4 regions of the Clostridium hominis genome follow, and region 1 is predicted to be linked to each of the others. Evidence: riboswitches for the same ligand, from Rfam matches in the RefSeq annotation. Region 1 holds a riboswitch; each other region holds the start of a gene.
The links. A riboswitch is a leader RNA that binds a small molecule or an ion and turns the genes downstream of it on or off. The one in region 1 is predicted to bind thiamine pyrophosphate.
Positions count from the first base shown of each region.

Region 2: another riboswitch for thiamine pyrophosphate. It lies ahead of H8S20_RS03030 (ABC transporter permease); the one in region 1 lies ahead of thiD (bifunctional hydroxymethylpyrimidine kinase/phosphomethylpyrimidine kinase).
Region 3: another riboswitch for thiamine pyrophosphate. It lies ahead of thiT (energy-coupled thiamine transporter ThiT); the one in region 1 lies ahead of thiD (bifunctional hydroxymethylpyrimidine kinase/phosphomethylpyrimidine kinase).
Region 4: another riboswitch for thiamine pyrophosphate. It lies ahead of thiW (energy coupling factor transporter S component ThiW); the one in region 1 lies ahead of thiD (bifunctional hydroxymethylpyrimidine kinase/phosphomethylpyrimidine kinase).

Region 1 is NZ_JACOOO010000041.1:17,333-25,558, reverse strand. Features, by position in the region: gene thiT (energy-coupled thiamine transporter ThiT) at 1-521, opposite strand, end outside; gene tenA (thiaminase II) at 541-1,197, opposite strand; gene thiD (bifunctional hydroxymethylpyrimidine kinase/phosphomethylpyrimidine kinase) at 1,257-2,054, opposite strand; TPP riboswitch at 2,185-2,288, opposite strand; gene H8S20_RS17075 (NUDIX hydrolase) at 2,429-2,908, opposite strand; gene H8S20_RS17070 (type I glutamate--ammonia ligase) at 3,224-5,125, shown strand; gene H8S20_RS17065 (NUDIX hydrolase) at 5,137-5,700, shown strand; gene H8S20_RS17060 (FtsX-like permease family protein) at 5,756-7,840, opposite strand; gene H8S20_RS17055 (ABC transporter ATP-binding protein) at 7,840-8,226, opposite strand, start outside.
Region 2 is NZ_JACOOO010000004.1:261,655-269,880, forward strand. Features, by position in the region: gene H8S20_RS02995 (oleate hydratase) at 1-327, opposite strand, end outside; gene H8S20_RS03000 (TetR/AcrR family transcriptional regulator) at 551-1,111, opposite strand; gene speD (adenosylmethionine decarboxylase) at 1,473-1,892, shown strand; gene speE (polyamine aminopropyltransferase) at 1,903-2,754, shown strand; gene fliB (flagellin lysine-N-methylase) at 2,837-3,979, opposite strand; gene H8S20_RS03020 (ABC transporter ATP-binding protein) at 4,091-4,822, opposite strand; gene H8S20_RS03025 (ABC transporter substrate-binding protein) at 4,803-5,804, opposite strand; gene H8S20_RS03030 (ABC transporter permease) at 5,838-6,611, opposite strand; TPP riboswitch at 6,747-6,850, opposite strand; gene H8S20_RS03035 (TatD family hydrolase) at 6,917-7,663, opposite strand; gene thiE (thiamine phosphate synthase) at 7,810-8,226, opposite strand, start outside.
Region 3 is NZ_JACOOO010000031.1:87,725-95,950, forward strand. Features, by position in the region: gene H8S20_RS13680 (DUF7922 domain-containing protein) at 1-945, shown strand, start outside; gene H8S20_RS13685 (YhfM domain-containing protein) at 1,125-1,952, shown strand; gene H8S20_RS13690 (Mrp/NBP35 family ATP-binding protein) at 1,966-2,805, shown strand; gene H8S20_RS13695 (ferredoxin) at 2,884-3,072, shown strand; gene thiT (energy-coupled thiamine transporter ThiT) at 3,099-3,752, opposite strand; TPP riboswitch at 3,806-3,908, opposite strand; gene H8S20_RS13705 (hypothetical protein) at 3,931-4,134, opposite strand; gene H8S20_RS13710 (PadR family transcriptional regulator) at 4,219-4,674, opposite strand; gene H8S20_RS13715 (DegV family protein) at 4,680-5,525, opposite strand; gene nrdD (anaerobic ribonucleoside-triphosphate reductase) at 5,813-7,930, shown strand; gene nrdG (anaerobic ribonucleoside-triphosphate reductase activating protein) at 7,955-8,226, shown strand, end outside.
Region 4 is NZ_JACOOO010000004.1:270,290-278,515, forward strand. Features, by position in the region: gene thiM (hydroxyethylthiazole kinase) at 1-618, opposite strand, end outside; gene thiW (energy coupling factor transporter S component ThiW) at 623-1,165, opposite strand; TPP riboswitch at 1,512-1,623, opposite strand; gene H8S20_RS03055 (alpha/beta hydrolase) at 1,818-2,774, shown strand; gene H8S20_RS03060 (tRNA dihydrouridine synthase) at 2,841-3,800, opposite strand; gene H8S20_RS03065 (MATE family efflux transporter) at 3,954-5,336, opposite strand; gene H8S20_RS03070 (TMEM164 family acyltransferase) at 5,643-6,443, opposite strand; gene H8S20_RS03075 (DegV family protein) at 6,674-7,525, opposite strand; gene H8S20_RS03080 (sensor histidine kinase) at 7,720-8,226, opposite strand, start outside.

The DNA.
Region 1 (8,226 bases):
ACCCCGGCAGTGGTAAAATTATATAAGAATGAATATAATGCTACTCCCATGCCTGGCGGTGCAAACTCTCCAAAAAATACAACACCTGATAAAAAGCTTACAAACACTGATACGATGACTGCTAATAATGATCCCATTATTGCTTTAACTTTACTCTCACTCCCAAATACATCGGCTAATCCAAGTGCCATAGTTGCAAAGATATAATCTAACAAAAATTGAACAGGATGTACTACATATGCTCCATTTAGTAATGATAGTAATCCAAAAATTATCCCCCCAGTAAGTCCTGCTGTTCTTCCATACAGCAATGATAATAGCATAACTGGCATCATTGAACATAACGATATCCCTCCATCTTGAGGATATCTAATAAATTCTATTAAACTTAAAATAAATGCTATAGCACTAAGCATTGCTATAACTACCATTTGTTTTGTACTTATTGGATTTTTCTTTAAATCTATTAAATATAAAATTAATATAATAGTTGATGCTATTCCTATAATAGTTATCAATATACTTCCTCCTTAAATTATCTTATTCTCCATAAGCCATATTCCAAAACTCCATCTCATATAAACTTGATTTTATAAATATATCCTTTAATTCTTCCTTTTCTTCCTTAGAAATATTTTCACATAAATAATCTATATAATTTATCCATGCATTAGCACATTCTTTAAATTCAACTGATGAATATTCTTCTATCCACGGTTTATAAAAATTACTTTCTAAGGTATCACTATATGTATCAAACAAATTTTTACCTATATAATAATAACTCCAAGTGCAAGGCATTATAGTCATTGCGATTTCCTTAGAGTCACCTTTAGTTGCTATTCCCAACATATAATTAGTATAGCTAGCTGTAGTTAGCTCACATCTATATCCCTCTACCTCTGCATCACTTAATCCAAAATATCTTAAATAATTAGTGTGAACTTGAGTCTCATCTTCTAATGTCCCCTTAATAGCTTCGCAATAAAACTTCATCTCTTTCATAGTCTTAGCCTTTACTAATCCCATAGCAAAAACTTTTGCATAATCTTTTAAATATAAATAATCTTGTATAAGATATTTTTTAAATTTATCTTTATCTAAAGTTCCATCACCTATCCCCTTTACAAATGGATGCTGTAAATACTTGTTCCATAATTCTTTTACTTCTTCAAATAACTCTTCTGAAAATTTCATTTTACTTAACTCTCCTAACATCTTTCAATTATCAACAAATCAAATTATTACTTAGCACTTTACTCATTGAATTTGTAAAAGTGATTTACTGGACCAACACCTTTTCCTATATCAAAACTATGCCTTATAGCTTCTGTAATGTACTCTTTACTTAATCTAACAGCCTCTACTATATCGTATCCTAAAGCTAAGTGTGATGTTATAGCCGATGACAATGTACATCCTGTTCCATGAGTGTTTTTTCTTTCCAGTCTTTCTTGCTTGTACACTTCAAAAATATTCTTTCCAATTAATACATCAACAGCATCACCTTCTAGATGCCCACCTTTCATAAGAACATATTTAGGCCCTAATTCTAATATTTTTTGTCCAACCTCCCTCATATCTTCAACTGTATTAATCTTAATTCCTACTATTTCTTCAGCTTCAAGAGTATTTGGAGTTATTACATATGCCCTAGGAATTAACTCTTCAATTAAGCTCTTTTTAGCCTCTGGCTTCAATAATGAATATCCACTTTTAGATATCATAACTGGATCTACAACTAAATACTTTGGTTTATACTTATTTAAACTAGTTACAATGCTATTTATTATCTCCGGACTAGATACCATACCAATTTTTACAGCTGCTGGCTCTATATCTTCAAAGACAACCTCTATTTGTTTCTCAATTATTTCTTTACTTAAATCCTCTACAAGAAATACTCCTTGTGTATTTTGGGCAGTTATAGCTGTAATAACGCTCATTCCATAAGTTCCTATTGCACTAAAAGTTTTTAAATCCGCTTGTACACCTGCACCACCTGATGAATCCGATCCTGCAATTGTTAATGTTGGTATTCTGTAGTTTCTCATTTATAAAATCCTCCTAATATTTTTAGCACTCACTTCACCTGATCTTGATAGAATTTTAGGAAAATAAAAAAAAAGCTATATTCCAGCAGAATATAGCTATACTTATATACAAAAATACTATTACTTATTTTAATATACTACGATGCTTTCCTCCGCTGGTATTATCCAGATCAGGTACAAGGGTTAATAGCAAAACTATCTCTCAGCCTAAATAAGGCACCCCTAGCAAATTCTATTATTTTATACTTTTATTATATTACTTTGTTACAAATTGTCAAACCACTATATAATATTTCTATTATTTAATTTCATAACTTATATATCTAGAGCTCAACTTAAGACCTAATATTTATCGAACTATATTTATATACTAATTAAAACTCTCTTTCTTTATATATTTCATAGGGTCTACTTGAATAAACTCTATAACTAATATTCCCATCAAAATAAAGCATATCTCGTGCTCTATCTACTAGCCATGGTTCTCTTATCATTTTTAACATTTCATCTTTAGCAAACCAACCAACCTCTACACTTTCATCACTACACTTTAAATGTCCACCTATCGCTATTGCTAAAAAATCAAATATAACTTTTGTCGGAACTATAGTTTTATTATCCCATCCTAAATATGATTTTGTATTTGAATATACCCCTACTAACTTATTAACCTTAATATTAATTCCAGATTCCTCAAATACCTCCCTTGTGACACCTTCTATTAAATCCTCACCGTTTTCAATTTGCCCACCTGGAAACTCCCATCCTCTATGTGGGTTATTTACAAGTAAAACCTCATCTCTATCATTTGTAACTAAAGCTCCTGCTGCTACAATATGTGTTGGAAACTCCATCTATATCCTCCCCCTTTATACAATATACCCACACAATATTATACCACTTAAATATTTTTCTTATGATTTGTTCCTTCATATCTTCACTCCTTAAAGAATTAGCAATATAATAATTATAATATTTAATAATTAACTTATCCATCAAAAAATTACATTTTTATTGACAGTGTTATTTACTTATAATAAAATTTCATTATACCAATTACGAACGATAAATATTTTTTTTATTATTTTGTACGACTTATTATCGAAAGGATGTGAAGATTTTTCAATAATATTTCTGATAACTTTTTTAATATTATTGAATAATAATTTATGATTAAAGATTTACTTTATACAATACCTAAAAATAAACACTCCGTTGAGGACTTAAAGTCTATTTTAACTCTTCATCCACAAATAAAATTTGTATCACTTGTAGGAGTAGATCTTTCAGGGAATGATACAGACGAAAAAATTCCTGTAAGCCTTTTCTTAGATGATATAGATACTTTTTTAAATGGAGTAGCTGTTCAAACTGATGGTTCTTCAGTTGTACTTCCTGGTATAGCTACTTTAAATAATGCAAAAGTAGATATGGTTGCTGACTTAAATTGTAATTGGTTCGTTGATTATAACTATGATTTTATTGATCCAATCTGTAATAAACCGATAGGAACTTTAAGAATCCCTTGCTTCCTATTACACAATGATGTTGCAGTAGATTCAAGAAATATCTTAAAATCAGCAATTACTACTTTCAAAGAAAATTTATGGACAATATTTAATTCTAATCCTGAAATTTTAGCTAGTTATAAAATTTCAAAGGATGATATTGAAGAAATAGTTATAACTTCTGCTACTGAATTAGAGTTTTGGGTTAAGACTCCAAACAATATAGCAGAAATTGAAGAACTACATACATCTCAAGCTCTTCATGAACAATATTGGACTAGAACTAAAGGTGCCGTTCGTACTGCTATGGAAGAATGCTTACTTTTAATGGACGAATATGGTTTTGAACCTGAAATGGGCCATAAAGAAGTTGGTGGTGTTAAAGCTAAGCTTGATTCTTCAGGTAACTTTAATCACATAATGGAACAACTTGAAATCGACTGGAAATTCTCAGATGCTGTACAAGCTGCAGATAACGAGTTATTTATAAGAATATTAATTCAAGAAACATTTAGAAGAAATGGTCTTGAAGTTACTTTCTCAGCAAAGCCATTAGAAGGTGTTGCTGGATCTGGAATGCACACTCATTTAGGAATAAGTTTAAAACTTAAAAACGGTAAGAGAGTTAATCTATTCCACACTGATGAAAATCATTTCTTATCAATTATAGGTTATGGAGCTCTAATGGGTGTTCTTAAAAATTATGAAGTTATGAACCCATTTATATCTTCAACTAATACTTCATTTAAGAGGTTAAAACCTGGCTTTGAAGCACCTGTATGTATAGTTACTTCATTAGGTTTAAGTCCTGATAATCCTTCAAGAAATAGAACTATACTTATTGGATTAATAAGAGATTTATCAAATCCTTTAGCAACAAGATTTGAACTTCGTTCACCTAATCCACACTCAAACACATATATAACTATGGCTGTTTCTTATATGGCTATGTTAGATGGTATGCTTTATGCTGTTAATAATAATAAAACTCAAGATGAATTATTAGCTGAATTATCTAAAGGCTCTGGTGAAAAAGCTGAATATTTAGAGACTGATAGAGCTTATAGAACAGAAGAAGATGTATTTGAACATTTCTCTGATGAAGAAATAGTAAAATACTTTGGGAATCCACCAAGAACAGTTATTGAAAATATTTCAGCTTTAGATTTATATCCTGAAAAATTAAATATCTTAAAAAGAAATAATGTAATGAATGATAGCTTAATAAATAGTTTTAGAATAGCTATGACTGAAAGATGGATGACTGAAATTGGAAATAGAACTATAAACAGATATATGGATGAAGTTAGAATGTGTAAATGCCTACACTCTTTAGATAGGGCTCTTGATTTAGATGTTTCTAATTGGATGAAAATAAATGATTTAAGACACTATATAATGAAAGATACTTATACAACTAAGAGCTTATTTACAAGAATTAAAACTGCCCTTGCTACAAATAATCTTCAAGTTGCATCTGATCTTTCCCTAGAATTAGACGAAAAGATGAGCCTTTTAAGAAATCTTTATTCTAACTACAAAAAGAATTTATTAGATATATAGAGGTACTTATTTTGAGCTGGATTAATAATATAAAAGATTATATTCCTTATAATGAACAAGAATCTAAGGATAAAGAACTTATTTTAGGTGCTATTTCTAGTTTTGACAACTTACTAACTAGAGAAAATTCAGTTATGCATATAACTAGCTCTGGTTATATTGTAAATAAATCTAGAGACAAGGTTCTTATGATTTATCATAAAATATACAACTCATGGGCTTGGACTGGTGGTCATGCTGATGGTGATGATGATTTACTTTATGTTGCAATAAAAGAAGCTAAAGAGGAAACCGGTATAAAGAACGTAACCCCCGTTGTTAATGATATCTTTTCTTTAGATGTCATAACTGTTAATGGTCATATTAAAAGAGGTTCTTATGTATCAAGTCATCTTCATCTTAATGTTACTTATCTTTTAGAAGCTGATGAAAATGAAGAGCTTATTGTAAATGAAGAAGAAACTGAAGGAGTTAGATGGTTGCCAATAGATAAGCTTTCTGACTTCTGTACTGAAGAATATATAATTGAAAATATTTATGATAAGCTTAACGAAAAAATAAATGCTTTAAACTAAGATAAAAAAGTAGCATCTATAACTCAAATCAAGTTATAGATGCTACTTTTTAAAGTTATTTTGCTAACATTTCCTTTGTATATTTTCTCCTGCTTACTAAATAGAAAATGCTTTGGATTATAAATCCATCAATAAATATTAGCAATGATTTCTTCATTAGTAATTCAGTCATTCCAGAATTAGATACCATTATATAAAGTAAATACATGCCTATTCCTCCACCAAATAATAATGGTACAAAGAAAGTTATTGATAATTCTTTATTTATTATTTTTTCAATCTCTTTTGTAGTTATACCTATTCTGTTAAGTGAAATTATTCTCTCTTTTTCAGAATCTATATCAGATAATACCTTATAATATAAAACAACTCCATTTGCTATCATAAATAATATTCCTATAAATATCATTGTAAAGAATATTATTCCACTATCTTCTATTTTTAATCTCACAAGTTCTTCTACATATATTGGTCTAAAATCTTCTATCTTAGCTCTTTCATCATAACCACTTATTCCCCAAAGGTTCCCATTATTCCAGTAAGAGTTGTCTAAGCTGTTCTTTTCTCTTAAATAATCTATTAGTCCGCAAAAGGCCTTATCTCCATTATCTAAGTTTATTAAATGTGCCTTTTTACTCTTGTTTTCATTTATCATACTTTTTACTACATTATAATCAGAGTCATCTAAAACAATAGCATTTCCAGTTGAGCCAGCTAATGTATATCTATAATTAATAAAAGGAACATCTTTTTCTTCTTTTATATTTTCTTTATTAATTTCTATTAAATTACTATTTCCCATTATCTTATTAAAATCTTCTTTTGGAAGTTGATAATTATTTTCTGCTGAAATTTCTTGAATAGCCTCATATTGCTTTTCAGTTAACGAAGTTAAAATCAAATTAGGGTTGTCATACTCTAAAGTTTCATTTGTTACAGTTATATCTATTGCACAATTAGGCTTTACATCAATATTAATCCCCATATGCTTGTTATAATTGCTTTCACTTATAATGCTCTTACTATCAGTCCAAAATGTTAATCTATCTCCCTCATCTTTAAACACAACTATCTCTATATATTCTAATACATTATAAGCTTCTAATTTACCCCCATTATTCTTTATTACTTCCTCTATTTTACCTTCTTCCACTTTATTAAATTCATCTGTTTCTATAAACATAATGTCATATGGATTATTAAGCTCTATACTTTCTCGACTAGCAGTATATATCGAATAGCTATATCCAACATAAAACATTGATCCTGCTAATAATATAGAAAGAATGTATAAAATATTTTTATAAGCTAAAAATCTATGTGATAAATTTGATACTACTAATATGTTTTTATTATATAGTCTAGGGAACTTAGCTATTATAAATTTAAATACAGCTATCCCTGAAGATATTATTATATATGGAGATAATATTATAGTTGCAACACATAAAGCAATTACAAATGTACTACCATCAAATATTTCTTTAAACATAGTCTTAGGTAAACAATACATAGCTACTACAAATAAAATTAACGCTATTATCCCAAGTACTACATTTGCTTTCCCAACTTCCTTTTTCTTATCGGATTTTATTGCATCTATTATAGATACTCTTTTTATATAAATAATATTAAATATTACATTACAAAGAAAAATTAATATAAAAATACCTGTACTTAATAAAAAACTCTTAAAATTTATCTCATATGTAATATTAGTAAACTTTAATACCTTATTTAATCCCATATAAAATAATCTTCCCAATAATGCTCCTGTCATAACCCCTGTTGCTAAGGATGCTATCATTACTCCTAAGTTTTCAACTACTATAAGCTTGCTTAAATCCTTAGTTGTCATCCCTAAGGTTAAATACATACCAAATTCCTTCCCTCTATTTTTAAGAAATGATATATTGGTATAAGTAATGAAGACTATTGAAAATACTATTAGTCCCATAAGTGAAATATTTATAGTTTCGTAAAATGCTGTCTCACCAATAGTATCTAATATGCTTTTATTAAACATCAAACTTCCATACATAAAAAGCATTGCTATAATTAATGAGTTAACAAAGTAAAATGATATATACTTATTAAAATTATGAGTAAAATTCTTTCGTATTATAGAAGAAAATTTCATTAGTTTTCCCCTCCTATAACACTTTGAACTTCTAGTATCTTATCAAAAAACTTCTTTCTATCTCCTCCTGAAGTAATTTCCATCTTTATTTTACCATCTTTAATAAAGATAATTCTTTTGCAGAAAGATGCTGCAAATGGATCATGAGTTACCATAAGTACAGTGCTATTTATCTCAGTATTCATCTTGCTTATAGTATTCATTATATTATCAGCTGATTTAGAATCTAAATTACCTGTTGGTTCATCTGCAAATATTATAGCTGGGTCATTTATTAAAGCTCTTGCAGCTGCTACTCTTTGCTTTTGCCCTCCTGATATATGATAAGGATATTTATTATGTAATTCTCCTATATTAAAAAAGTTCATAAGCTTAATTACATTTTT
Region 2 (8,226 bases), on a different contig from region 1:
ATCTAATACAGATACTCCTTCGGTTTCTATTGAAGGAATTGATCTAAATAAATCCCATAAACATTCAAAATGATTTTCCATTTCACGCCCACCACGTATAATAAACCCTCTTTGAGCATCATTAATTCCATCACAAGCTCCACCTGGTAGATTTAGCTCTTCTAAAATGTGAATATGTTCCCCTTTCATTTGTCCATCACGAACTAAGAAACATGCAGCTGATAAAGATGCTAAACCTGCTCCTACAAGATATGCTGACTTTCTATCTACATCTGCTGGTTTTTCTGGACGAGCAAATGCTTCATAATTTCCATTACTATAATACATAAAAAATCCTCCCTCATATAATCATTAAATTTATATACTTATACTATTACTCTGAGAGAACTTCTTCTATAGACAAAATCAGTACTATGTCAAAGCTTTAAACATACCCTTAAAAGTGTATAAATTTTAGACAAACTCCATTATTTGTCTAAAATTAAAAACTCTATTAGACTAAACTTTGCATCTTAAATATATGCTAGTAAAATCTAATAGAGTTTTATTTCTATCTATCTCTTCTATAACTTTCTAAAGCTTTTTCAATATTACCTGAAATCAACATATTTAATCTTTCAATTATTTCAGCTGGTTCTTCCTTCATTCCTTTTCTAACCCACTCAAGTACAAGTCCTACAAATCCATATTTATAAAAATCTGCAATAAAAGACTTATCCTTATCTTTAACCGACATACCTTTAGCTTTTTCTTCTACTACTCCAATTAAAAGTAAATAAGTTTCATTATATAAATAACGTTCTAAGTATTCTCTACTTAGAGAGTTGTATGTATTAAGAACAAAAGATTTGTTGTCTAAGATATACTTAAATATTTCATACAGCCCTTCTTGCCATGTATCATAAGTTTTTTTATCCCCTATAGCTCTTGTTGCATCATTAGTATAAACCCACTCCAACAAATCATATATATCCTTAAAGTGATAATAAAATGTTTGTCTATTTACTTCACAATCTTCAGTAATATCTGTGACCTTTATCTTATCTAACGGCTTTTGTTCCATTAATTTTTTTATTGAAGCTTCAAAAGCTCTCTTAGTTGTTTGTGACATACATTTATCCAAACCTCCTTTTATAAATATTAGAAGTCCTAAAGATATTTTGTAGTAAATTTTATCCTAAAAAAAACTCTATATTTAAATTATTATATAAAATATGATATCACAAAATATATCCTTATACCTATCCATTTACATTTTAACTATAGTTTTTCATACAAATATTAATCATAAATATTGACAAATAATTCGTAATTTACTAAAATATCTATTGTATTAGTAATAGTTAACCTTAAGTTTACTATTACTAAACTTTTCCCAAATTTTTAATAGGAGGTTTTATGAATATTGCATTTTTACTAAGAAAATATTTATCTGTTGGATGGATGTAATTTAAAATTATTGGAGGTTTATTATGAATATTGAACAATTAGGAAGACACATTTTAGTGGAGTATTATAACTGTGATAAGGAATTATTAAAGGATCATGAAGCTATTGAAAGGTTTATGAATCAAGCCGCAAGAGAAGCTAATGCAACAATAGTAACTAGCTGCTTTCATAAGTTTAATCCATGGGGAGTAAGTGGTGCTGTAATTATACAAGAATCACATCTGACAATTCACACATGGCCAGAATATGGTTATGCATCAGTAGATTTATTTACATGCGGTGATAGTGTTAATCCATGGAATGGATTTAAGTATCTTGAGAAGGTATTATCTGCAAATAGAAGTGAATCGACAGAAGTTTCTAGAGGACTTGTGGACAAGATTAAAACTTTTGGTGATGGTCAATATGATCAATTAGTAATGTCCCATAAATTGGAGGTATAAAAAGATGAATATGGAATTATGGTATACAGAAAATCAAACCCAAAACGTTAATTTCTCAATGAAAGTAAAAAGTCATCTTTATTCTGCTCAAAGTGAGTTTCAAAAGATAGACATAATAGACACTTATGAATTTGGGAGAGTTTTAGTTATTGATAATTGGACAATGGTAACTGAAAAAGATGAATTTATTTATCACGAAATGATAACTCATGTTGCTCTAGCTACTAACCCAGAAATTAAAAATGTACTTGTTATAGGCGCTGGTGATGGTGGTACAGTTAGAGAACTTACTAGATATAATAATATAGAAAATATAGATATGGTTGAAATAGACGAGCTTGTAGTTAAAGCTTCTATTGAACATTTACCTTTTACATCAAATAAATTATCTGATCCTAGAGTTAACTTATACTTTGAGGATGGAATAAAGTTTGTTAAAGGTAAAGAGAACTTATATGATTTAATAATAGTTGATTCAACTGATCCTATTGGGCCTGGTGAAGGTTTATTCACAGCTGAGTTTTATACTGACTGTTATAACGCCTTAACAGAAAAGGGTATATTAATAAACCAATGTGAGAGCCCTTACTATTCTCATAATGCATATGAAATGAAAAGATCTTATAAAAAATTAAACAATTTATTTAGTATATGTAAGGCTTATCAATACCATATGCCAACTTACCCATCTGGTCACATGATTTTCTGTTTCGCCTCAAAAGTATTAGATCCTATTAAAGATTTAGACAGCGAAAAGTGGAATGAATTAGAACTAGAAACTAAATATTATAATACAGAATTACATAAAGGAGCTTTCTCTCTCCCTAACTATGTAATAAAACTACTAAATAGCGAGAATTAATCTTAAACTTATATTAATAAAACACTAAGCAATATAATTTTTATTGCTTAGTGTTTAGTAAATAATATAGGCCTTTCTCTTTTTAAAATAAGCTTATAAAACATAAATATCCTATTTCTAAAATAGGATCTCCAAATCCATCTTCAATAAATTCTATAACTGAATCGCTATTATTTCCAATAACTCTAGAAAAACATACAATATAATCTTTAATATCTTCTAACTTTATATTGTTATCGTCCCTTATAGAGTAATTTAAAAACACAGCATATCTAACTAATAAATATTCTATTATTATCATTTGAAGTGAAAGTGCTAATTCTTCAATATCATCACTTATACAACTACTTAAAACTTTAGCAATTATACAATTTTTAATTAACATATTATAATCTTCAAACTTATCTTTGAAAATTTCCCATTTACACAAAATATGCTCTAAATTTACTTCTTCAGCATAGTGTGAAATATCTTTTAATAGAATTTCTAACCCTGAAACCTCTTTATAATTTTCTATAATATCTAAAAATAAATTGTTTATCTCTTTAATAGACTCATATTTATTTATCTCTATATCATCATAAATATCTATAAGTTCTTTTAAATATTTATTATCTTCAAAATACTCAAATTCACTTAATAATAAATCTTCTGTAATTTCCTCATTATCTAAAATGTTTAATAACATCTGAAAACTTAAAATAAGTTTTTTATCTAACTCCAAATTATCTCTATTTATTATATTAACTATATTTTCTCTAATCTTAAGCTCTAATAAATCTTCATATGAACTTTCAAACCCATTGTTATCCATCTTTATTTCATTATCTATCTTACTTATAATCTCAACTACTTCTGGGCACGCACAAGACAATGAAATTTCTTTTATGCTTTCAAATCTATTCTCTACTCTAGGAAATGTACGACATGTTAAAGATAAGTATTCATCTCCCCTCTCTTTAACTATATTGCATAATCCTTTATGGTCAAGGAGTAAACATCTTTCGCTAGTTTCTTTATTTATTAGGTATTCTTTTTTTCTTCCACATTTATTTACTTTAACATTATTTAAAAGGCTATTATCCTCTATATTCTTCCACTTACTATAAGTTTCATAATCTATTGCAATATCCCAACCTTCACAACATGTAAAATTACATTTATCTGCAATACATTTAAACTTATCATAGTATGATATCTTTGATATATTTATTTCTTTATTCATATTTCAACTCCAATTATTATGTTTAATTTCTTAATTTTAACATAATAAATAGTAAAAATCCTTAACTTTCTTTTTATGAACTATTTTTAATTTTTTATAAATTTAAAGCTCTTAGGTATTACCTAAGAGCTTCAAAACATTTCTTTTAATTTCAATAAATTCTTTAGTTAAGGATATCTCCTCATAATTATCACGAGAAATATCTACTTTAACCTCACCTTTTATAATGGCTGGTTTTTCTGATATAACGTAAATTCTATCAGATATTAGGATTGCTTCATCAATATCATGAGTTATAAACAATATAGTTGAATTTGTTTTCTTCTTTAATCCTACTAACCACTTCTGTAATTTTCCTCTGGTTATAGAATCTAACGCTCCAAATGGTTCATCTAAGAGCATAATATCATTAGACGTTAAGTAAGTCTTCAATAAGTTTGCTCTTTGCTTCATCCCCCCTGATAGTTGACTAGGATATTTTTCTTGAAAACCTTCAAGTCCAAATATACCTATATGTTTTTCAACAATTTCTCTTGCTTCTTTTTTCTTCATCCCATTAAGAACTAACGGTATTGCAATATTATCTATAACCTTTTTCCATGGAACCATCATATCCTTTTGATACATATAACTAACATCCCCATTGATATTTAAGCTGCCACCATCAACTTCTGTTAATTTAGTTATAATATTAAATATAGTACTCTTGCCACTTCCAGAAGGTCCAACAATAGTTACTAACTCACCTTTATTAACATTAAAGCTAATATCTTTTAATATCTTCATACCATCATAAGATTTACTTATTCCATTTAATAGAATTTTACTTTGGTAAGAATTCATTAGTATAAGCCTCACTTGCTTCTAAATTTTTTTGAATCAATTCATTTTCTAATAAGAATTGAGTGTAGTTATTCCAAACACTATCCTTCATTTCTCCCCATCTAGATGCATCAGCTTTATATTCATTAGCTAAAAACTTTTGGCTTTCAATAGCCAGTTGTTCATCTATTTCTGGAACTGCCTTAACTAAAATCTTTGCTGATTCTTCTGGATTTGCAATTGCATATTCATATCCCTTTGATGTTGCTTCCATAAACTTTGATACCATATCACCTTTTTCTGAAAGCACACTTTCTGAAGATGCTATTATAGGCGTATAGTAATCTAATCTTTCATCTAACTCTCTAAGTGGTATATAATTAATATCAAAATTTCTTAATTTTGCTGATATATTTGTCCACCCTTCAAAAGTCCATTCAAAATCAATATTATTTTTAGTAGCTATAAAGAAATCTTCGGTTCCTACGTCTACTGTAGTTAACTTAGAAAAGTCTGAACCATTCTTTTCCATCACAGCCTTTAAAATAGCTTTTTCACTTGGACCACCGTATCCGCCATAAACTTTGCCCTCAAAATCCTTTACTGTTGTAATATTCTTTTCTTTAGGTGAAGCAAATCCTGAAGTATTATGTTGAATAATAGTTGCTATAGCTTTTACCGGAAGAGGATTATCTGAAGTTTTCGCATATGTTAAATCTTCTTGGTAACTCACAGCAAAATCTCCTTTTCCTGCTGATATTAATTGTAATGATGAACCTTCTGATGGTTGAATTATTTCAACATCAAGTCCTAAATCCTCATAATATCCAAGTTCTTTAGCTACATAAAATCCAGTATGATTTGTATTAGGCGTCCAATCTAATATTAGCTTTACTTTTTCTAATCCATTTCCCTCTGATTTTTCACTTTTAGCTCCGCATCCACCAAAAAATAAAGTAGATGCTAATCCTAATGCAATCAATGATATTATCTTTTTTTTCATTTTTAATTCTCCTACTCTTTAGTATATAATATATTATTTTTTTATTTTATTTTCCCTATTCCAAGGTGTTAATACCTTTTCAACTTTACCTATTATGTAAAACATAATCATACTCATAAGCACGATAACCACTATAGCTGCAAACATTTTATCTAAAGCATATGTGCTTCGAGCTCTTGTCATATATACTCCAAGTCCCTTATCTCCACCAAGCCATTCACCAATTACTGCACCCATAATACTATAAGTTGCAGCAATTCTAAGTCCAGAAAAGAAATTTATTATTCCATAAGGAAGCTTTAAGTGGAAAAATCTCTTTAATTTAGATGCTCCCATAAGTTTAAAATGATTAATTAAATCTTTATCTACACCTTCTAACCCATCGGAAATACTTATTACTATAGGAAAGAAACATACTATTACAACTACAATTATTTTAGGTAATGCTCCAAAACCAAACCATATTATAAATAGCGGTGCTAATGCTATAACTGGAACAGTTTGAGATATTATAAAAACTGGATAAATAGCCTTTTTCACCATTGGTAATAAATCCATAATTATTGCTAATATTAATGCTAATAATACAGCTATCCCAAATCCAACTACACTTTCAAACAAAGTTGCAATAATATGAGGCATCATTGCTCCAAAGTTTTCATAAAGAGCCTTTATTATGTCACTTGGTGCAGGCATTATATATTTTTCTATTTCTAAAACCTTAATTATTAGCTCCCAAATAATAATTAGTGATATTGAGAATATTATTGGCAAACTAATATCTAATATAGTTTTATTCTTTTTCATTTGCTTTACTCCTTTCATTTAGAATCTAAATTATTAGATGAAACATACTATTTAAATTTTGAATCTCACTTAAATAAAAAAACGTATAGTTTCCCTTCATTGAAAACTATACGCTCGATAATTCTTAAATAACTCTATATCTATTTACTATCTTCCTACGTTGGCATTATCCAAATCAGGTTATTATGGGTCGAATTTTCAATTCCTCTCAGGCTTAATAGCCTCCCCAGATAAGTTCTTTTATAAAATTTGTCTTTCACCTCATATTAAATGACTTTTATATATTTTGTCAATGATAATAATTATTAATTTAATATTCTATTAAAATTATCATAAATTATATTAATAAGCTCTTCTTCACTAATTTTCTTTATATGAGCTATCTTTTTAACAACATTTTTTATTTCACTTGGATATCCATATTCTCCACTAACCCACTCCAATGCAGTCGGTCCATCTGTTTCTACTAAGAGCTTATCTATTGGAATTTTCATTAATATCTTTTCAGTTAAATTTGAATATCCAATATCAACACTTATAGTAAAATAGCATCCTAATTCTATAAACTTTTCTAAAATCTCTAAAGGTCCACTATACCAATGTATTATTACCTTATTATATTCAAGCTTTTTAAGTGAATTATAAACCTCTTCCTCTGCATTTTTAGTATGAATAGATATGTATTTATTTCTTTTAGCACTTTCTTCTAAAATAAAATAATATATTTCCCTTTGCTTTTCATCTAAAGTTCTATCTTCTACCCATAAGAAGTCTAATCCAATTTCTCCAATAAGCTTACTTTCTTCTATATATGGAATTAATTCTTTTAGTTTGCCTTTAAAACTACCTACACTATTTGGATGTATTCCAAATGTCGGAATAATAAATTTACTTTTTTTACTATACTTTTTATTTAAATTATAACTATTAATATCCATACTATTAGCTAAAGTAATTATTTTATTTTCATTTATATCTTTTATTGCTCTATCGATATTATCATTATAAAAATCCAAATGATTATGAGCATCTATATACATACTTCTTTTCATTTTTTTATCTCTCTCAATTTCTATATCATTATTTTATTTATCTTCTTATTATATATATATTAAATCTAATTTTTTATAATATTAGTAAACATTAATAATTATAAGAAAATTCATACAGAAATCTGATTTAGTTACACAACTCTCTTCTAATACATCTTTCCTATCTTAATACTATTTACTTTTTCTTTTAATCTCTTTGTAGCCTCTTTAATATCTTTAGCCTTCATAATTGCAGATACTACAGCTATTCCACTAATTTTACTTCCTATCAGGACATCACAATTATTCTCATTTAATCCACCAATAGCTACAACAGGTATATCTACTACTTCACATATATTGCTTAATGTTGAAACTTCTGTTATTACTGTTGTAACTTTTGTAGTCGTTGGATAAATAGCACCTACTCCTAAGTAATCAGCACCCTCACTTACAGCTTCTTTAGCCTGTTCAATAGTTTTAGTGGTAGCTCCAACTATCTTATTTTCTCCTAATAGCTTTCTTGCATATCTAACATTTATATCACTTTGACCAACATGAACTCCTGCTGCATCTATAGCCAT
Region 3 (8,226 bases), on a different contig from region 1:
GGATTAGGAGTTAGCTTTGACAAGATATGTGGGGCTGCTTTAGCGAAAATGAAAGATGGACTACCTATATATGTTATGTGTGGATTTTTAAATAGTGAGCAACCTTCAGATAGTTGGAAGAATTATAAGGTTGTAAAATGCAATGAACATAAACAAACAACTATGGAGAAGAAGCCTAAGAAAGATGAATGTAAGGATGATAAAAAGTCAGATAAAAAATCAGAAAAGAAATCAGATAAGTGTGAAGAAAAGTGCGAACATAAAAAGAGAGATGACGATGATAAACCTGTAGAAATTTCTTCAATTAGTAAGGAAGATAATGATGGTGAGGTTCAAGAGAAACCTAGGGGTGAAGAAGTAAATACAGAAGAGTCTAAAGTAGAAGAGCCAAAGATAGAAGAATCAAAGATAGAAGAACCAAAGATAGAAGAAGTTCCATATGTTCCTAGAGAAAACTTAAGAGGTAAGTTTGAGGATTATGAAGAACAAATTGAAGCTGTAAAGGAATTTGACCCTGATGTTTCTGATATAAGAGGTAGTATAGGTGAGTATTTTGAAGCTGTATCAGATGGATTCCAAAGATGTAAGGGTAAATATAAGGAAGTTAAATTTACAAAATGGTATAAGGTTCCTGTAAATGACTTATATGAAATGTGTAATATGTCTAATTATAATAAATATACATTAGCATATTATCCTATGCTTAATTATTATCCTTATATTAAAAAGCATGGATATTTTATGTTAGGATATAAATGCGATTCAGAAGGAAATTTAAAGTATATAGTTTATGGAGTTCCAGGAAAGAAAGATAAAGATGAACAACCTTATGATGGAAAGACAGGATTTGTTACATGGGTAAAAGACAAAGATGTTGACGATGTTGGATGTTGGTTAATGTTCTACGATTATAAGAATTCAACTGTTGTTGTTCCTATGCAATAATTAGGTGATATATTAAGCATATAATATAATTATTATAATTTATAATGATTATGTGTAGGTAAGATATAACATTAATGTTTGCGATTAATTAATTAAAGTATTATAATTATTTATAATTAGGAGAAGTATTTATACTTCTCCTAATTACTTTAATTAAGAAGTACATAAAGGAGAGAAAAATGACAAGAAAAACAAAAGTGGCTTTGTTATCAATTTTTCTAATCACGATAACCATTTTAGGGGGATGTAAACCTATAGAAACTATAGAAAAAAAATTGGGTGTAAAGAATGATTATTTTGAGTTTTTAAATAATAATAATGTGGATAAGATTAGTATTCAAAGTACAAGAGACCCTGGTTTTAAATTTATTGTAACTGAAGATAGTGCAATAAAAGATATGTATCAATTATTATCAAGAGCCAAAGTAAGTGAAACAAAATCAACATTAGAACCTGATTATATATTTGAGTTTCAAATAGGTGAAGAGGTAAAGAATTTCTACTATGTTGTTGGGTCAGATGAAGGTAATTTTTATAATGATAATGAAATATTTACGGCTTCTAAGAGACTAGATGAAGGAATAATACAAAACCTTTCATTTATAAGAAAGCCAAGAGATTTTGATTATATATATTATCAATCAATTTTAGATGTATTAAATGTTCTTAAAGATAAAGTAAAATTAAGCGACTATAATATTGGAATAAATATTCAAGGAGATATTGAATGTTTAAAATATATATTTTCAGTTGATTTAAAGAGCTTTTTAGAAAAGGCTAGAAAGATAGCTCCTAATTTAGAATTAGTAGAAAATAATGATGAAAAGTTTGACTTGGTAATAACAGTTAAAAATAGGGGATATGACAGTACAAATTATAAAACAAAGATAACTGTTAATGATAGAATACAAAAATATACTGATGAATATTTCATAACTGCAGTGAATGAATTTAAGGAATGGAATATTAAAGTAAGCGAAGTAAATAATAAACCTAAAGATTGGTAAGGAGGAGAGAAGAGTGGGAAATTGCTCAACATGTCCAAGTAAATCTAGCTGTAATGCTAGTAAATCTGAAGAAAATAGCTGTGGAAAAATATCTATAAAACATGGCCAAATAAAAAATGTAATTGGTGTTATAAGTGGTAAAGGTGGAGTTGGAAAATCAACAGTATCAGGAATTTTAGCAGTTAATTTAGCTAAAAAAGGATATAAAGTTGGTGTATTAGATGCTGATATAACGGGGCCTTCAATGCCAAGATTTTTTGGTGTAAATGAACAAAGAGCTAGAATGATAGCTGTAGATGAAAATAATGCTATCTTTGAGCCAGTTATAACTAAAAGTGGTATAAAACTAATTTCTATGAACCTTTTAATACCTAAGGAAGATGAACCAGTAATATGGAGAGGACCAGTAGTTACTGGAGTACTTACTCAAATGTTTACTGATACAAACTGGGGGGAATTAGATTACTTAATAATTGATATGCCACCAGGAACATCAGATATAACATTAACTATAATGCAAAGCTTCCCTATATATGAGCTTGTAGTAGTATCAACTCCTCAAGACATGGTATCTATGATAGTTAAAAAAGTAGTATCTATGGCCGAGAAGATGAATATAAGAATTAAGGGATTAATTGAAAATATGGCTTATATAGTATGTACAGATTGTGATAAAAAGCTAAAAGTATTTAGTAATAAGTCATCTGAGGAGCATGCAGAGTATTTAGGCTTACCTTTATTAGGGGAGTTACCTATAAATTTAGAGCTAACTGAAGCTGTAAATGAAGGCAAAGCAGAAGAATATATAAAAGATAATAGTTTATATAGCTTAATTTTTGAAGGATTATATTAAAATATAAAAATTTGATACATAAAAATCATCATCTGGGGAAAATTAGTATTGTGATTTTTTTTATAAGAGGTGATAATTATGAAAGCAAACGTAGATAAGGAGACTTGTATCGGATGTGGAATGTGTCCATCAATTTGTCCAGAAGTATTTGATATGGATGATGACGGAAAAGCACATACAATAGTCGATGAAGTTCCAGCAGGAAAAGAAGACGAAACACAAGATGCAGCAGATAGCTGTCCAGTAACTGCAATATCAGTAGATTAAAAAAAGATGCCTATTAGGCATCTTTTTTATATATTTATATTTGAACTAGGTCTAAGTGTTTTTAATATCTGATTTAAAGGCATTAATGCCAATATTACTAAACAAATTAAAAGTTCTACACCTACAGCAGGACCATTTACTACTAATGAGTATATTATAGGAGACATACCAGCAGGAGCATACTCGCCAAAGAAAACAACTCCAGAAATAAAATGACATACAAATCTTAAAAACATTCCTACAGTAGCTCCAATTAATTTTTTATCCTTAAAGAAAGCAGCTATACCTACAGCCATAAATGGAAGTGGATAATCAAATAGTACTTGAATTGGGCTTAATATATAGGGATTAATCATCAACTTTAATAAGCCAAAAAGGAATCCTGTAAATATACCAAAAGATGGGCCATAAGCATATGATATTATAAAGATTGGAATCATACTTCCAAGGGATACACTTCCACCACCATTAGGAAATGTATAAAGCTTTATCATATCTAAAATAATAGCTAAGGCTAAAGCTAGTCCAATTCTAGCCATAAGTTGAGCATTAAATTTTATAGATTTAAATTTAATGAATGCAATTAGTAAAATTCCGCATGCAAGTAATGTTAATAGTGTTAGTGGACTACTAAATAGTGTTTTAATATTTTCTAATAAGGTCGCTAGAAAATTTGTCATAAAAAAATACCTCCTTGTTTTGCGCAAGAGGTACCAGTTAAACGAAAATAATATAAATCCGTATATAGCTTCCCTACGCTGGTATTATCCAGATCAGGTAAAGAAGGGTTAATGATAAAATCATTTCTCAGCCACTTGGCACCCCTAGCACCTTATATAAACTATATTATATAAACTGTTAAAAAAAGTCAACAGACTTATCATATATCTTTGAAGGTTTATAATTAATACTGTATGTACCATTATATAGTCTACTTAAACTTATATTACTACCTATTGGAGTTGTATGAGTAAATGAAGATAATGGTATAGTAACAACTGAATCATCCTCTAATAAGATAAATGCTTCTGTTGGTGTGTAATCTAAAATAGTTCCTTTCATGCTTGTTCCTCCTTGGTTAACTTAGTTGTAGTTTATGTAATTTTCAAAAAAAATACACCTAAGGATTTCCCTTAGATGCAAAATTTATAAATATAAATCACCATAAACTAATCTAAATACTTTTAAGGATTCTTCAATTTTGGGTTTAAGTAAAGATTTCCTATAAGAAAATTCTTTTTCTCCAATAGGGGTCAAAGAATATAACTTTTGATTTTTCTTTTTGGGGTTATCCCACTCACCAACAACTAAACCATCTTTTTCTAACTTTTTTAATAAAGGATATATTCCACCAGTACTAGGAGACCAAAGGCCTTTAGTTCTCTCAGTTATCTTAGTTGCTATATCATTACCATTAGTAGGACCCATACTTAATATATATAAAACGTATATAGGCAAAAGTCCTTTGGCGAATACTTGACCAACAGCTTCCTTTTCTTTTTGAACTTTTTTTAGTTCTAAAAGTTTTTGCTTATACTCTTCATGGAGTCTTTTTTCTTCAGCTTTTAAATCTTCTATATTACTAAAATCGTAATCAGCCATAGTTGTTAATCAACTATCTTTACACAGAAGCCCATTAACCCTGGACCGCCATGTACACCTAAGGCAGGACTTATTTCTGAAAGTTTTAAAGTATTAATATTTTCTAAGCCTTTTAAAGATTCCATATATTTTATAGCTTCAGCTTCGCAGCCACCTTGAAGTACTGTAACATCACATTTGTTTTTAGAAAGATGAGATTTTAATAAATCTGTAAGCTTTGATAAAGCTTGTTTTCTACCTCTAGCTTTAACAATATTATAGTATACACCATTTTCGTCTGTAGTAATTACAGGTTTTAAATTTAACATTTCTCCTAAAGTTCCAGCTACTCTTCCGATTCTTCCACCCTTCTTTAAATACTCTAAAGTATCTATAGTAAAGTACCCTGTTATTTTTTCACGTATCTTAGGCAAAGCTTCGATTATTTCTTCGAAAGTTTTTCCAGACTTTATAAGTTTTGATACTTCTATAACTACTTCACCTTCAGGATAAGCCAATATTTTAGTATCGTAAACATAAGAAATAAGATTAGGATGATCTTCTAAGCTTAATCTTAATGAATTAGCAGTTCCAGAAAGACCACCAGATATACATATTCCGATTACATGAGTATATCCTTCTTCTTCTAATTTATTTAATATTTTTTCTGTTGTTTCTGGGCTTGGTAAAGATGTCTTTGGAACTTCTTTATCTAAGTTAGCATAAACATCACTAGCCTTTATATCTATTTTATCTTGATATTCACCAGTAGAATAAGAAATTCTAAGTGGTAATAAATTTACGTTATATTCTCTAAGCTCCTCTAAACTAAGGTCGCTAGCGCTATCAGTTATCAAAGCAATTTTTTGCATAATTAAACCTCCGAAACTTTTTGTTTAATTTTATTATATCACAAAAGATACCATTATCAATACTGATAACCAATCAACATTATCAGTATTGATAATATTTATTAATATAGTTTATACAATTTTAAATAAAATAGACATCTTTAATAAATGTTAAAAAAGTAAGATAAAATAGAGAAACATTCAAAAATAAGGTTAGATTACCAGATATCTATTTAAATCGAAATTGCTTTAAATTTTTAAAATAATTATAATTAAAATACAAGATATTGTGTTTGAGGAGTGAGGAAATGCTATATGTAGTAAAACGTGATGGTAGAGAGGTAAGGTTTAATTCTGAAAAAATTGCTAATGCAATAAAAAAAGCTGCAAAAGAAATAGAATATAATTTTAAGGAAAGTCAGGTTTTAGAGATTGTACACAAGGTGATAAACTACATAGAAATGACTGGTAAAGAGAAGGTTTCTGTAGAAGAAGTACAAAATTTAGTAGAAAAGGCTTTAAAAGATAGTGGGCACGAAAGAATTCAAAAAGTTTATTCAACTTATAGAATTGAAAGAACACGAGTGAGAGAAATTAAATCAGACTTAATGAAAGCGATTAATAAAATTGGAGTTGAAACTGACAGGGATAATGCAAATGTAGGTAATAATTTTAGTTCCAAACTATTAAGAATAGCTTCAGAATCCAACAAGTGGCACAATCTATCAAATATGCCTAAACATTTAGCAAAGGCTCATGAAAATGGTGAACTATATTTTCATGACCTAGACTCATATAACTTAACTATAAATTGTCTCCATATTCCAACAAAGGAGATTTTAGAAAGAGGATTTAATACTGGGTATGGAACAATAAGCCCTCCTAAAAGAATAGAAACAGCGGCAGAGCTTTCTTGTATATTACTTCAATCAAGTCAAAATGATATGTTTGGAGGGCAATCCCATCCGGATTTCGATAATGATATAAGTGTTTTTGTAGAACCAACAAGACAAGAGGTAAGAAAAGAACTAGAAGAGTTAGGTATTGATGGTGAGAGATTAGATGAATTAGTGGAGAAAAAATTAAATAAGAGAATCCACCAAGCTATGCAAGGTATAGTATTTAATTTAAATACTATGCACTCTCGTGCAGGGTCCCAGGTGCCATTTTCTTCTATAAACCTAGGAATTCCATATACAAGAGATGCTGCACTTGTATGTGAAGCATTCTTAGAAGAATATGAAAAAGGATTAGGAAAAGGTGAGCAGCCTATATTCCCTAATATTATTTTTAGGGTAAAGGAAGGTATAAATAGAGAAGCTGAAGACCCATATCATTATCTATATCAGTTAGCATGTAGAGTAGCCTCTAAAAGAATGAACCCTACCTTTATGAATATAGATGCAGATTTTAATAAAGAATTTTATGACAAGGGATATATGCCAGCAACTATGGGGTGTAGAACCTATTTAATGAAAAATATTAATGGTGAACCAGGATGTAAGGGAAGAGGGAACATAGCTCCTGTTACAGTAAACCTTCCAAGAATAGCTATAGAGTCAGGAAAGAGCACTGATAAGTTTTTTGAAATATTACAACAAAGATTATCACTAGCAAAAGAAGCTTTATTAAACAGATATGGAGTTCTTAAAAATCTTAAGGTTAAAGACTTACCATTTGTAGCTGGGCAAGGATTATTAAAAGGATCAGAAGGATTAAAAGAGGGTGATTCTATTGAACCAATTTTAAAGCAAGGAACATGGGGAATTGGGTTTATAGGACTTGCGGAAGCTCTTATTGCTTTAACTGGAAAACATCATGGTGAAAGTGAAGAAGCAAGAGAACTAGGGTTAAAGATAGTAGGATTCATAAGACAATATACAGATAGATTAGTTGAAGAAACTAACTTGAACTGGAGTTGTTATGCTACTCCAGCAGAAGGGTTATCAGGAAAGTTTATAAAAAATGATAAAAAGATTTATGGACTTATAAAAGATGTAACAGATAAAGAGTACTATACTAATAGTTATCATATTCCAGTAAAATACCCAATATCAATAAAAGATAAAATTGATATTGAAGCGCCATACCATAAGCTTTGTAATGCAGGTCATATATCATATATAGAAGTCGATGACAGACCTTCACCAGAAACTATTATGGACATATTAAATTATGCTTATAGAGAAACTAATATAAGTTATATAGGTATCAATTTTCATATAAGATATTGTAAAGAGTGTGGAAATTACTTGTTAAGTCATGAAGTACTTTGTCCAAATTGTAAAAGTAATAATATTCAAGGTATATCAAGAGTAACAGGATATTTAAGTTTAGATGAAAGATTTGGGCCAGGAAAATATGAAGAAAGAAGAGATAGAATATCACACTCTAGTGGGAGCAAGAGTAATTATGAAATAATTTAATTTATTGAAAAGTGATGTGAGTTTATGAATAAAACTATTAGATTATCAGGGATAGCTTATGAAAGTTTAGTGAATGGACCAGGGATGAGGCGGGTTTTCTTCGCTCAAGGATGCAAACATAATTGTGAGGGCTGCTTTAATCCAGAGACGCACGACTTTTCTGGTGGAGAAGAAAAAAATATAGATGATCTTATAAAAGATGTGTTAAAAAATAAAATGATAAAAGGGATCACTTTTAGTGGAGGTGATCCCTTAGAACAAGCAGATAAATTTTCATACATGGCAAAAGCCTTTAA
Region 4 (8,226 bases), on a different contig from region 1:
GGTAGCAATTAATACATTTAACATGCATCCTGTTCCCGTTATTTTAGAAAGCTCTTCACATCCATTTTCAATTATGTAAGTTTCATTTCCATCACTTACAATATCTATAGCTCCTGATGCAACTACAACTGAATTTGTTTTTATTGCAAGCTCTCTTACTATATCAATATTGTTTTTAATAGTATCTTCAGTTGTAACATCTTCCTCACTTACATCAACGCCTTTTGATCTTGTATTAAGACCATAGATTGCCTTTATTTCAGACATATTTCCTTTAATAACACTTGGTTTACACCTATCTATAAATTCTAGTGCAAATCCTAGCCTTAATTTACTACAACTAACACCTACAATATCAATAATTGAAGGTATACCTTCTTCTCTAGCTCTTATTCCAGAAATCATAATTGACTTCATTCTATTATCACTTATATTCCCAAGATTCACAGCTAATGATTTAGCTGAAGCTGTAATACCAGAAACTTCATCACAATGTTCAGCCATAATAGGTTTACCACCTACAGCTAAAACAACATTTGCACAATCATTAATTGTTATATGATTAGTTATGCAGTGTATCAGAGGCTTTTCTTGTATAACACTATTTTTTATTTCTATTAACTTACTTAATACAAACTTTTTTTCTATCATATATTCCACAACCTAATCTGTCTTGAATTTTAACAAGCATTCCTGTCTTTCTTAGTGCTATTAAGAAAATATATGCCATACCTCCACCTAAAATAGTTGCACTAACAAACATTGGAACATAGAAAAATGCTGTTAATCCTTCTTTTCCAACTAAGAAAGTCATTACAGGATATGAAACTATAGCCCCAATAATTCCAGTACCAAAAATTTCTCCTAATACAGCAAATATAATTTTCCCATTAGACATTCTGTAGAATACGCCTGATAAAAATGCTCCAAACACCGCTCCAGTTAATGCTAGTGGAGGTATTCCCATAAACATCATTCTAATAACACCTATTAATGTTGCACATAAAAGTGAATACCATGGTCCCATAAATACAGCACATACAACATTTATTAAATGAGCTGTTGGACACATTCCCTCAATCCTTAAAATTGGAGATATTACTACTCCTATTGCTACCATAATTGATAAAAATACAGTTCTTAATACTTTTGAATTATTTCTCATCTTAACTTCTCCTTTTAACATTGTTATTTTAAGCTTTTGCTTAATTACTAATAAAATCAAGACTTGTCCTTCCTTAAAATAAATATTGCTAAAAGAATAATTTCTAACAAATAAATAGCATGTAAAAGAAAGGACATAATCCCCTTTTTAATCGGTCGTAGCTAACTAGCTACCTCTCATCTCGAAACACGAGCTCCCTCGCTATTTATTTGTTCTGCCTAAACAACCTCAGGGCGCTCCCCCTCAAGTTGCAAAGAAAATTCTTTATAGGCTAAATTATAGTTATAAAACAAAAAGCTTTCTCACAAAAGTAAGAAAGCTTATAACCAATCCAATTAATATCATTTATATTAACTAAAAGCTTCCCTTCGTAAGAATTACCTTAATCAGGTTATTAGGGTCTTTAAGTTATGGCTCTTTTCTCAGCTATCCAAATTATAGCTCCCCTAGCTCTGTATTATTTTGTTAAATTTATATTATCATCTATCAGTTAATTGGTCAATATATTCCATATTATCACTCTAAATTTATTAATCTTTTGTTCACTATTATTTAATTTTACATAACCTTTTAACCATGATAGAATATCATTACTTAAATTCTTATTTCAAATAATTTGACATTCTTAATGTTTGCAACAAAGGAGAGTAAAATGAGTAAAAAAAAGATTTTTGGAATAGCTTCAGGTATTATTATATCTGTAATATTAGTATCATTAGGTTTTATAGGAAACTATTTTTATAATCTAGCTTTAAATCCTGATACTCCTAAAGATATAATATTTGGAACTCCTGAAGAACAAGAAGCAACAAGTGGCCAAGTATTAGAAGGCGATATTGATTGGTTGTTAAATGCCTCTAACTATACTGATGAATATATAACTTCTTCAGATAATTTAAAGCTTCATAGTTATCAAGTAAAAAATGAAACTGAATCAAACAAATGGGTTATAGCAGTTCATGGTTATACAAGTGAAGGTTTAAGGGTTAGTTCATATGCTAAAAAATATTATGATATGGGATATAATGTTTTAATACCTGACTTAAGAGGGCATGGCTCAAGCGAAGGCGCCTATATAGGAATGGGTTGGGATGATAGATTAGATATTATCTCTTGGATAAATTACATATTAGAAGATAATAAAGATGCTGAAATAGTATTACATGGAGTTTCTATGGGTGCAGCTACAGTAGCTATGACCTCTGGTGAAGAACTACCTACTAATGTAAAAGCAATAATTGCTGACTGTGGCTATACATCAGTTTGGGACCAATTTGCCTATCAATTAGATAGTTTGTTCTCATTGCCAGAGTTCCCAATTCTTAATATTTCCTCTTTAGTAGGTCAAATAAGAGCTGGTTATTCAATAAAAGATGCTTCTGCTATAGAGCAAGTAAAGAAATCTAAAACTCCAATACTATATATTCACGGAGATCAAGATGATTTTGTTCCTTACTTTATGATGGAGGAACTTTATAATGCTACTAACTCTGAAAAAGAAATGTTAACAATCAAAGATGCTGGACATGCTAAAGCTTCTGAAGTTGATCCTAAAACTTATTGGACAACAATTTATGATTTTACAAATAAATATATAAAAAATAATTAAAAGACTTTATAAAAAAGAACCAAGTTATGTATATATTCTCTAATATACTAACTTGGTTCTTTTTACTTAATCCCTAAAGAATCCGGACCCCTTTATTATATCTTGCTCTGCAAATAAGCTTTCAACTGCATGATTATAATCCGCTACTTTTTGAGCCTTTTTAATCTTCTTAGCATATTTTTTATTATCTGAGAACATATAAATCATGTAACCCCATACTTCTTTCATTCTATACATAGCGTTCTTATCTTCTTGGAATACCTCTCTATAAGTATTGAATACTTCATCATGAAAATCTTTTAATATCTTTTTGTCAACACCAGGCATTCCCTTTATTTCATTAACTAATCCTGGATTTGCTAATACTCCTCTTCCAATCATTATATTGTCTACTTCTGGAAATGCTTTCACAAAATTATTATAATCTCCAACTTTAAAAATATCCCCATTATAACATATAGGAGCCTTACTTACCTCAACTCCATGTTTGAAGATTTCAAAATTGGGTTTATTTCCATAAAAATCATCCCTAGTTCTAGCATGCACTATAAGTTCTTCTAACGGATACTTATTATAAATATTTATAATATCATAGAATTCATCTGGTGAATTCTTACCAAGCCTAGTTTTTATGGAAATTTTCATATCATCCATCTTATATATTTCATCTAAAAATCTATCTAGTTCATCCTTTAATGCTAAAAATCCTGAACCCCTATTTTTCCCTACAACTGTGCCTGCAGGACAACCTAAATTCAAATTAATTTCATCATATCCTAATTGTTGTAGCTTTCTAGCTGTAGTAATAAATCCTTCCGCGTCATTAGTAAGTATTTGAGGCACTATATTTAATCCTTTGTTATTTTCCGGTAAAAGATCTCTTAATTCCTTTGTCTTTAAACTCTTACTATTATTAGGAACTATAAATGGAGTAAAATACTTATCAATATTCCCAAAATACTTTTCGAAAGAGTTTCTATATATATGTACTGTTATACCTTCCATTGGTGCTAAATAAAATTTCATCTGGTTGCTCCTTTAAATAAACATTCTCTGCAATATTATATCAGCCTTATTTTTTCTTATCTACTTATATTATTTGTCAATCTTCTATGAGTTAAGCCTATTACAAAAAAACTACATCAAAATTACCTTAACTTTGATGTAGTCCGTTTTTATTTATGCAACTTTTACTTCTTCAATTAATTCATCTTCTTCAATTTTTGAATATCTTCTAACTTCATTAAATAAAACTACTCCTGTTACAACAGATGCTATAACATCCGCAATAGGTTGTGCAAACCAAGCACCATTTACTCCAAAAAATCTAGGCAATATTGCAATTAAAGGTATCAATATTATTACTTGTCTTAATAAACTTAATAACATAGACATCTTTGCTTTTCCTGTTGACTGTATATAGTAAGTTCCTACTATTGATATTCCTATTACAGGCATTGCAAGAGTGTATTTTCTTAATCCATTTATTGTTAATCCCATCAATTCAGGATCTTTGTTAAATACTCCAACTAACATTTCTGGTGTAAATTGAGTTAATAAGTATCCTGCTATGAATACAATCGTAGCAGCAATTAAACTTATTTTTAATGTCTTTTTAGCTCTGTCATATCTCTTAGCTCCATAGTTGTATCCAACTATTGGTTGCATAGCTTGTACAAATCCAAAGGCAGGCATTACAAACATCATGCTTATTGAATTTACAGTTGCCATAGCTCCTATTGCTAAGTCCCCACCATATGTTTTTAATGAGAAATTATATATAAGTTGAACTATACTAGTTGCTAATTGCATTGCAAAAGGGGATACTCCAATTATTAGTATTCCAGTAACACTAGATTTGTATAATTTTAAATTTTCTTTTTTAAACTTTACATTAGATTTTCCTCTTAAATAATACATAAGTCCTAATATTGTTGAAATTGCTTGAGCTATTACAGTTGCAATTGCAGCTCCTTGTATTCCCATATTAAACACAAATATAAATACTGCATCTAAAATTATATTAGTAATACATCCTACTGACATAATAACAGCTGAAAGCTTCGGATTACCATCGCCTCTTACTATGTTACCAAATATACTTGAGAACATATTGAATATTGTACCTGCTAAAATTACAATCATATAATCTTTTGCATACACAATAGTATTTTCACTTGCTCCAAACATAGTTAATATGTTATTTAGAAATAGTAATCCAAATACTGTAATTACAATACTTAATATTATTGTTAATGTAAAAGAATTACCTATAATCTTTTCTGCATCATCTCTTTTTCCTTCACCTAATTTTATTGATACTTTTGTTGTAGCACCAACTCCTATAAGTGTACCAAAAGCAACTAGTATAGTCATTATTGGTAATGTTACGCCAAGTCCTGTTATAGCCATTGGCCCAACCCCTGGTATATTACCTATAAACATTCTGTCAACTACGTTATAAAGAGCATTTACCATCATACCAATAATAGCTGGTATTGAATACTTTATTAATAATTTACCTATAGACTCTGTTCCTAATATATCCTTTTCCTTAGACATACTTCTCCTCCTCTTTTGTTTATCTATGTTACTATATACTTTTTCAAGTAATTTTTTTACGTTATTTTTGTTACTTCCTTATAACCTTTCAACTTGTCAGTAATTATCTTTTTTACAACTATACTAATATATCATCAGAATGTTGAGTCTGCAACAAAATCCTTATCACATTTTTTCTTAAATTTAATTGTAATTTTCCGGAAACAAAAAACCTAAAACAAATTATAGATAATATCTATTATTTGCTTTAGGTTTTTCAGTTATATAATATTCATTACTTTATTATCATAGATTTGACTTTTTATTCTAATTAACTAAGCTTACTACTTCTTCATCATACTCAAGCTGTTTGTTTAATTTCGCTCTCCTTATAGCTTTACTTATATAAGTAGTTGCAAAATATGGTATAAATAAATATACAATAAAAACTAAAAATGTATATCCTAATTCGCTATTGTTATATAATGTATGAAGTAACGGAACAGGAATACTAGAAGGTTCTCTAAGAAACATTAAATTACTTTCAAATACACTATTTATTGTAATTGCTATTGCTGCAAAAAGTAAAAAAAATGCCGAGTACATTTTATATATACTCATATTTAAATTAACTTCTTTTTTCCAAATATATAATATTCCCATATAAATCATTAAGGTATGGAATAACATACTATACATACATAAATAATGCCATACTGGGTACATAGTTAATGCTGTAGAAGGAATTAATAAATATGTTCCACCAGCTACTATAGCCACGCCAGCAATAAAACCTTCCCCCATTTTCTTATACTTTCCTTTTCCATATCCACTTAGCCATAATGCATATATAAATAAAGAACAATACGACATAGGAAACCATGCATTTATCCATGTATATCCATAGTGAAAATTAAAATAAATTTTAATTACTTCTAAAGCACTAATAAGTACTGCAAAAACCTTTGTTACCTTAATTATTTGACTATCTGTTATCTTTTTAGATTTAAATAGTAGAATACTTAATATAAACATACTTAATAGTAATAGCTGAATATGTCCATTAGTAAACATTCCACAAGGTTCATATAGCTTTCTTGGCGACCAAAATTGATTCAATAAATACATTTAACCTCTTCCCACTTTCATAATTACTAACTTTACCCTTTCATATGTGGCAATTATTGTATAGTGAAAACTTAACACAAACATACTAACTGTTCAAATTACATTTTTGTAAACATTTCTAATACACCTTTAATAATTTATTTATGATTCAAAAAGAAAAAAAGTTCTCCAAAAATATTAGAGAACTTTTTATAAAATCTTTTTTAGATAAAAATCTTATATTCAGTTAATTAAGCTCTTGTATAATATGCAATTCCTATACTTCCTGGGCCTACATGAAGCCCTATAACAGGACCTATAGATTGTATACCTACTTTCCTAGATAGTTTTTCTTCTAAAACTTTAGCTAACTTTAAACCGTCTTCTTCACAGTTTATATGATGAACAATAACATCACCTAACCCATTAGCTTTTATATCGACTAATACTTCTTTAACTATTTCATCTATAACTTTTTTTCTGGTTCTAACCTTCTTAAATACAGAAGTTTCACCATCTACAACTGTAAGTATAGGTCTTATTTGAAGTATATTTCCGAATAAGGCTGCCGCTCCCCCTATTCTTCCACCTTTCTTTAAGTAATCTAAAGTTTCTGGTGTAAATAAAAATCTACTATTATTAAATACATGCTCTGCTGTAGATATTACCTCGTTAATACTTTTTCCTTCAGCAGAAGCCTTTGCTGCTTCTATAGCAGCAAATCCCATTTGCATACAATTAGTTTTAGAATCAAGTATGCGTATATCAGCATTTGGATATTCTTCTAATATCATTTCCTTCACCATATTTGCAGTAGAATAGGTTCCACTCATTTTTGATGATAAGAATATACCTACTATAGAATCTCCTGCTTCAACTATTCCTTTAAAAATATCTATCATTTCTTGTGGAATAGGTTGAGATGATTTAGGAACCTCATTTGATTCATCCATTTCTTTATAAAAATATTTGTTATCTATATCAACTTCTCTTTTGCTTACTCCATTCATAATAACGTTTAAAGAAACTACTTTAATATCATATTTTTCAATATATTCACTTGGAATATACGATGTACTATCTGTTACTATTTTAATCCCCATATTCCTTACTCCTTATTATATATTATAGCTCTATTATATCCTAAATAATTATTTTGTTAAACCAAATCTATTACTTACATATTAATCTAAGCTATTCTAACTTTTATCTCGAGTAAATAAGATATTCAATAAAAATAGTACAAACCTATTTGTAGTTCTATTTAATAATTTTTCATCAAGTTAATTACTGTAATTTATTTTATAGGAATTATCACTTTACTTTCAAAAATATTATTCTCATCATTCATATAGAGCATTCCATTATATTTACTAATAACTTTATTTACTCTATTTATCCCTAAGCCATGAAGATTTTCTTCTTTTGTTGTCAAATAACTACCATTGAATTTTTCTATGTATCCATCAAATGTATTTCTTATTTTAAAAACAATATTATTATCTCTTTCATATATATTGATATCTACTTTCTTTTCTTTAGCTCTTAATGCTCCCTCTATAGCATTATCTAATATATTACTCAGTATTATATTAATATCAAAATCTGAAATTTTTCCTTTTTCTATTTTCTCGGTATTTATATTAAATTTAATCCCCCTACTACTCCCATATAAGTACTTAGATGTTACTACAGAATCTATAAGAAAAACTCCAGTATAAATTACCGCTTCAGCAACCATTATTTCTTTATCAAACTCTTCAATATACTTAAATAACTCTTCATGCTTATTTTCTATAGCTAA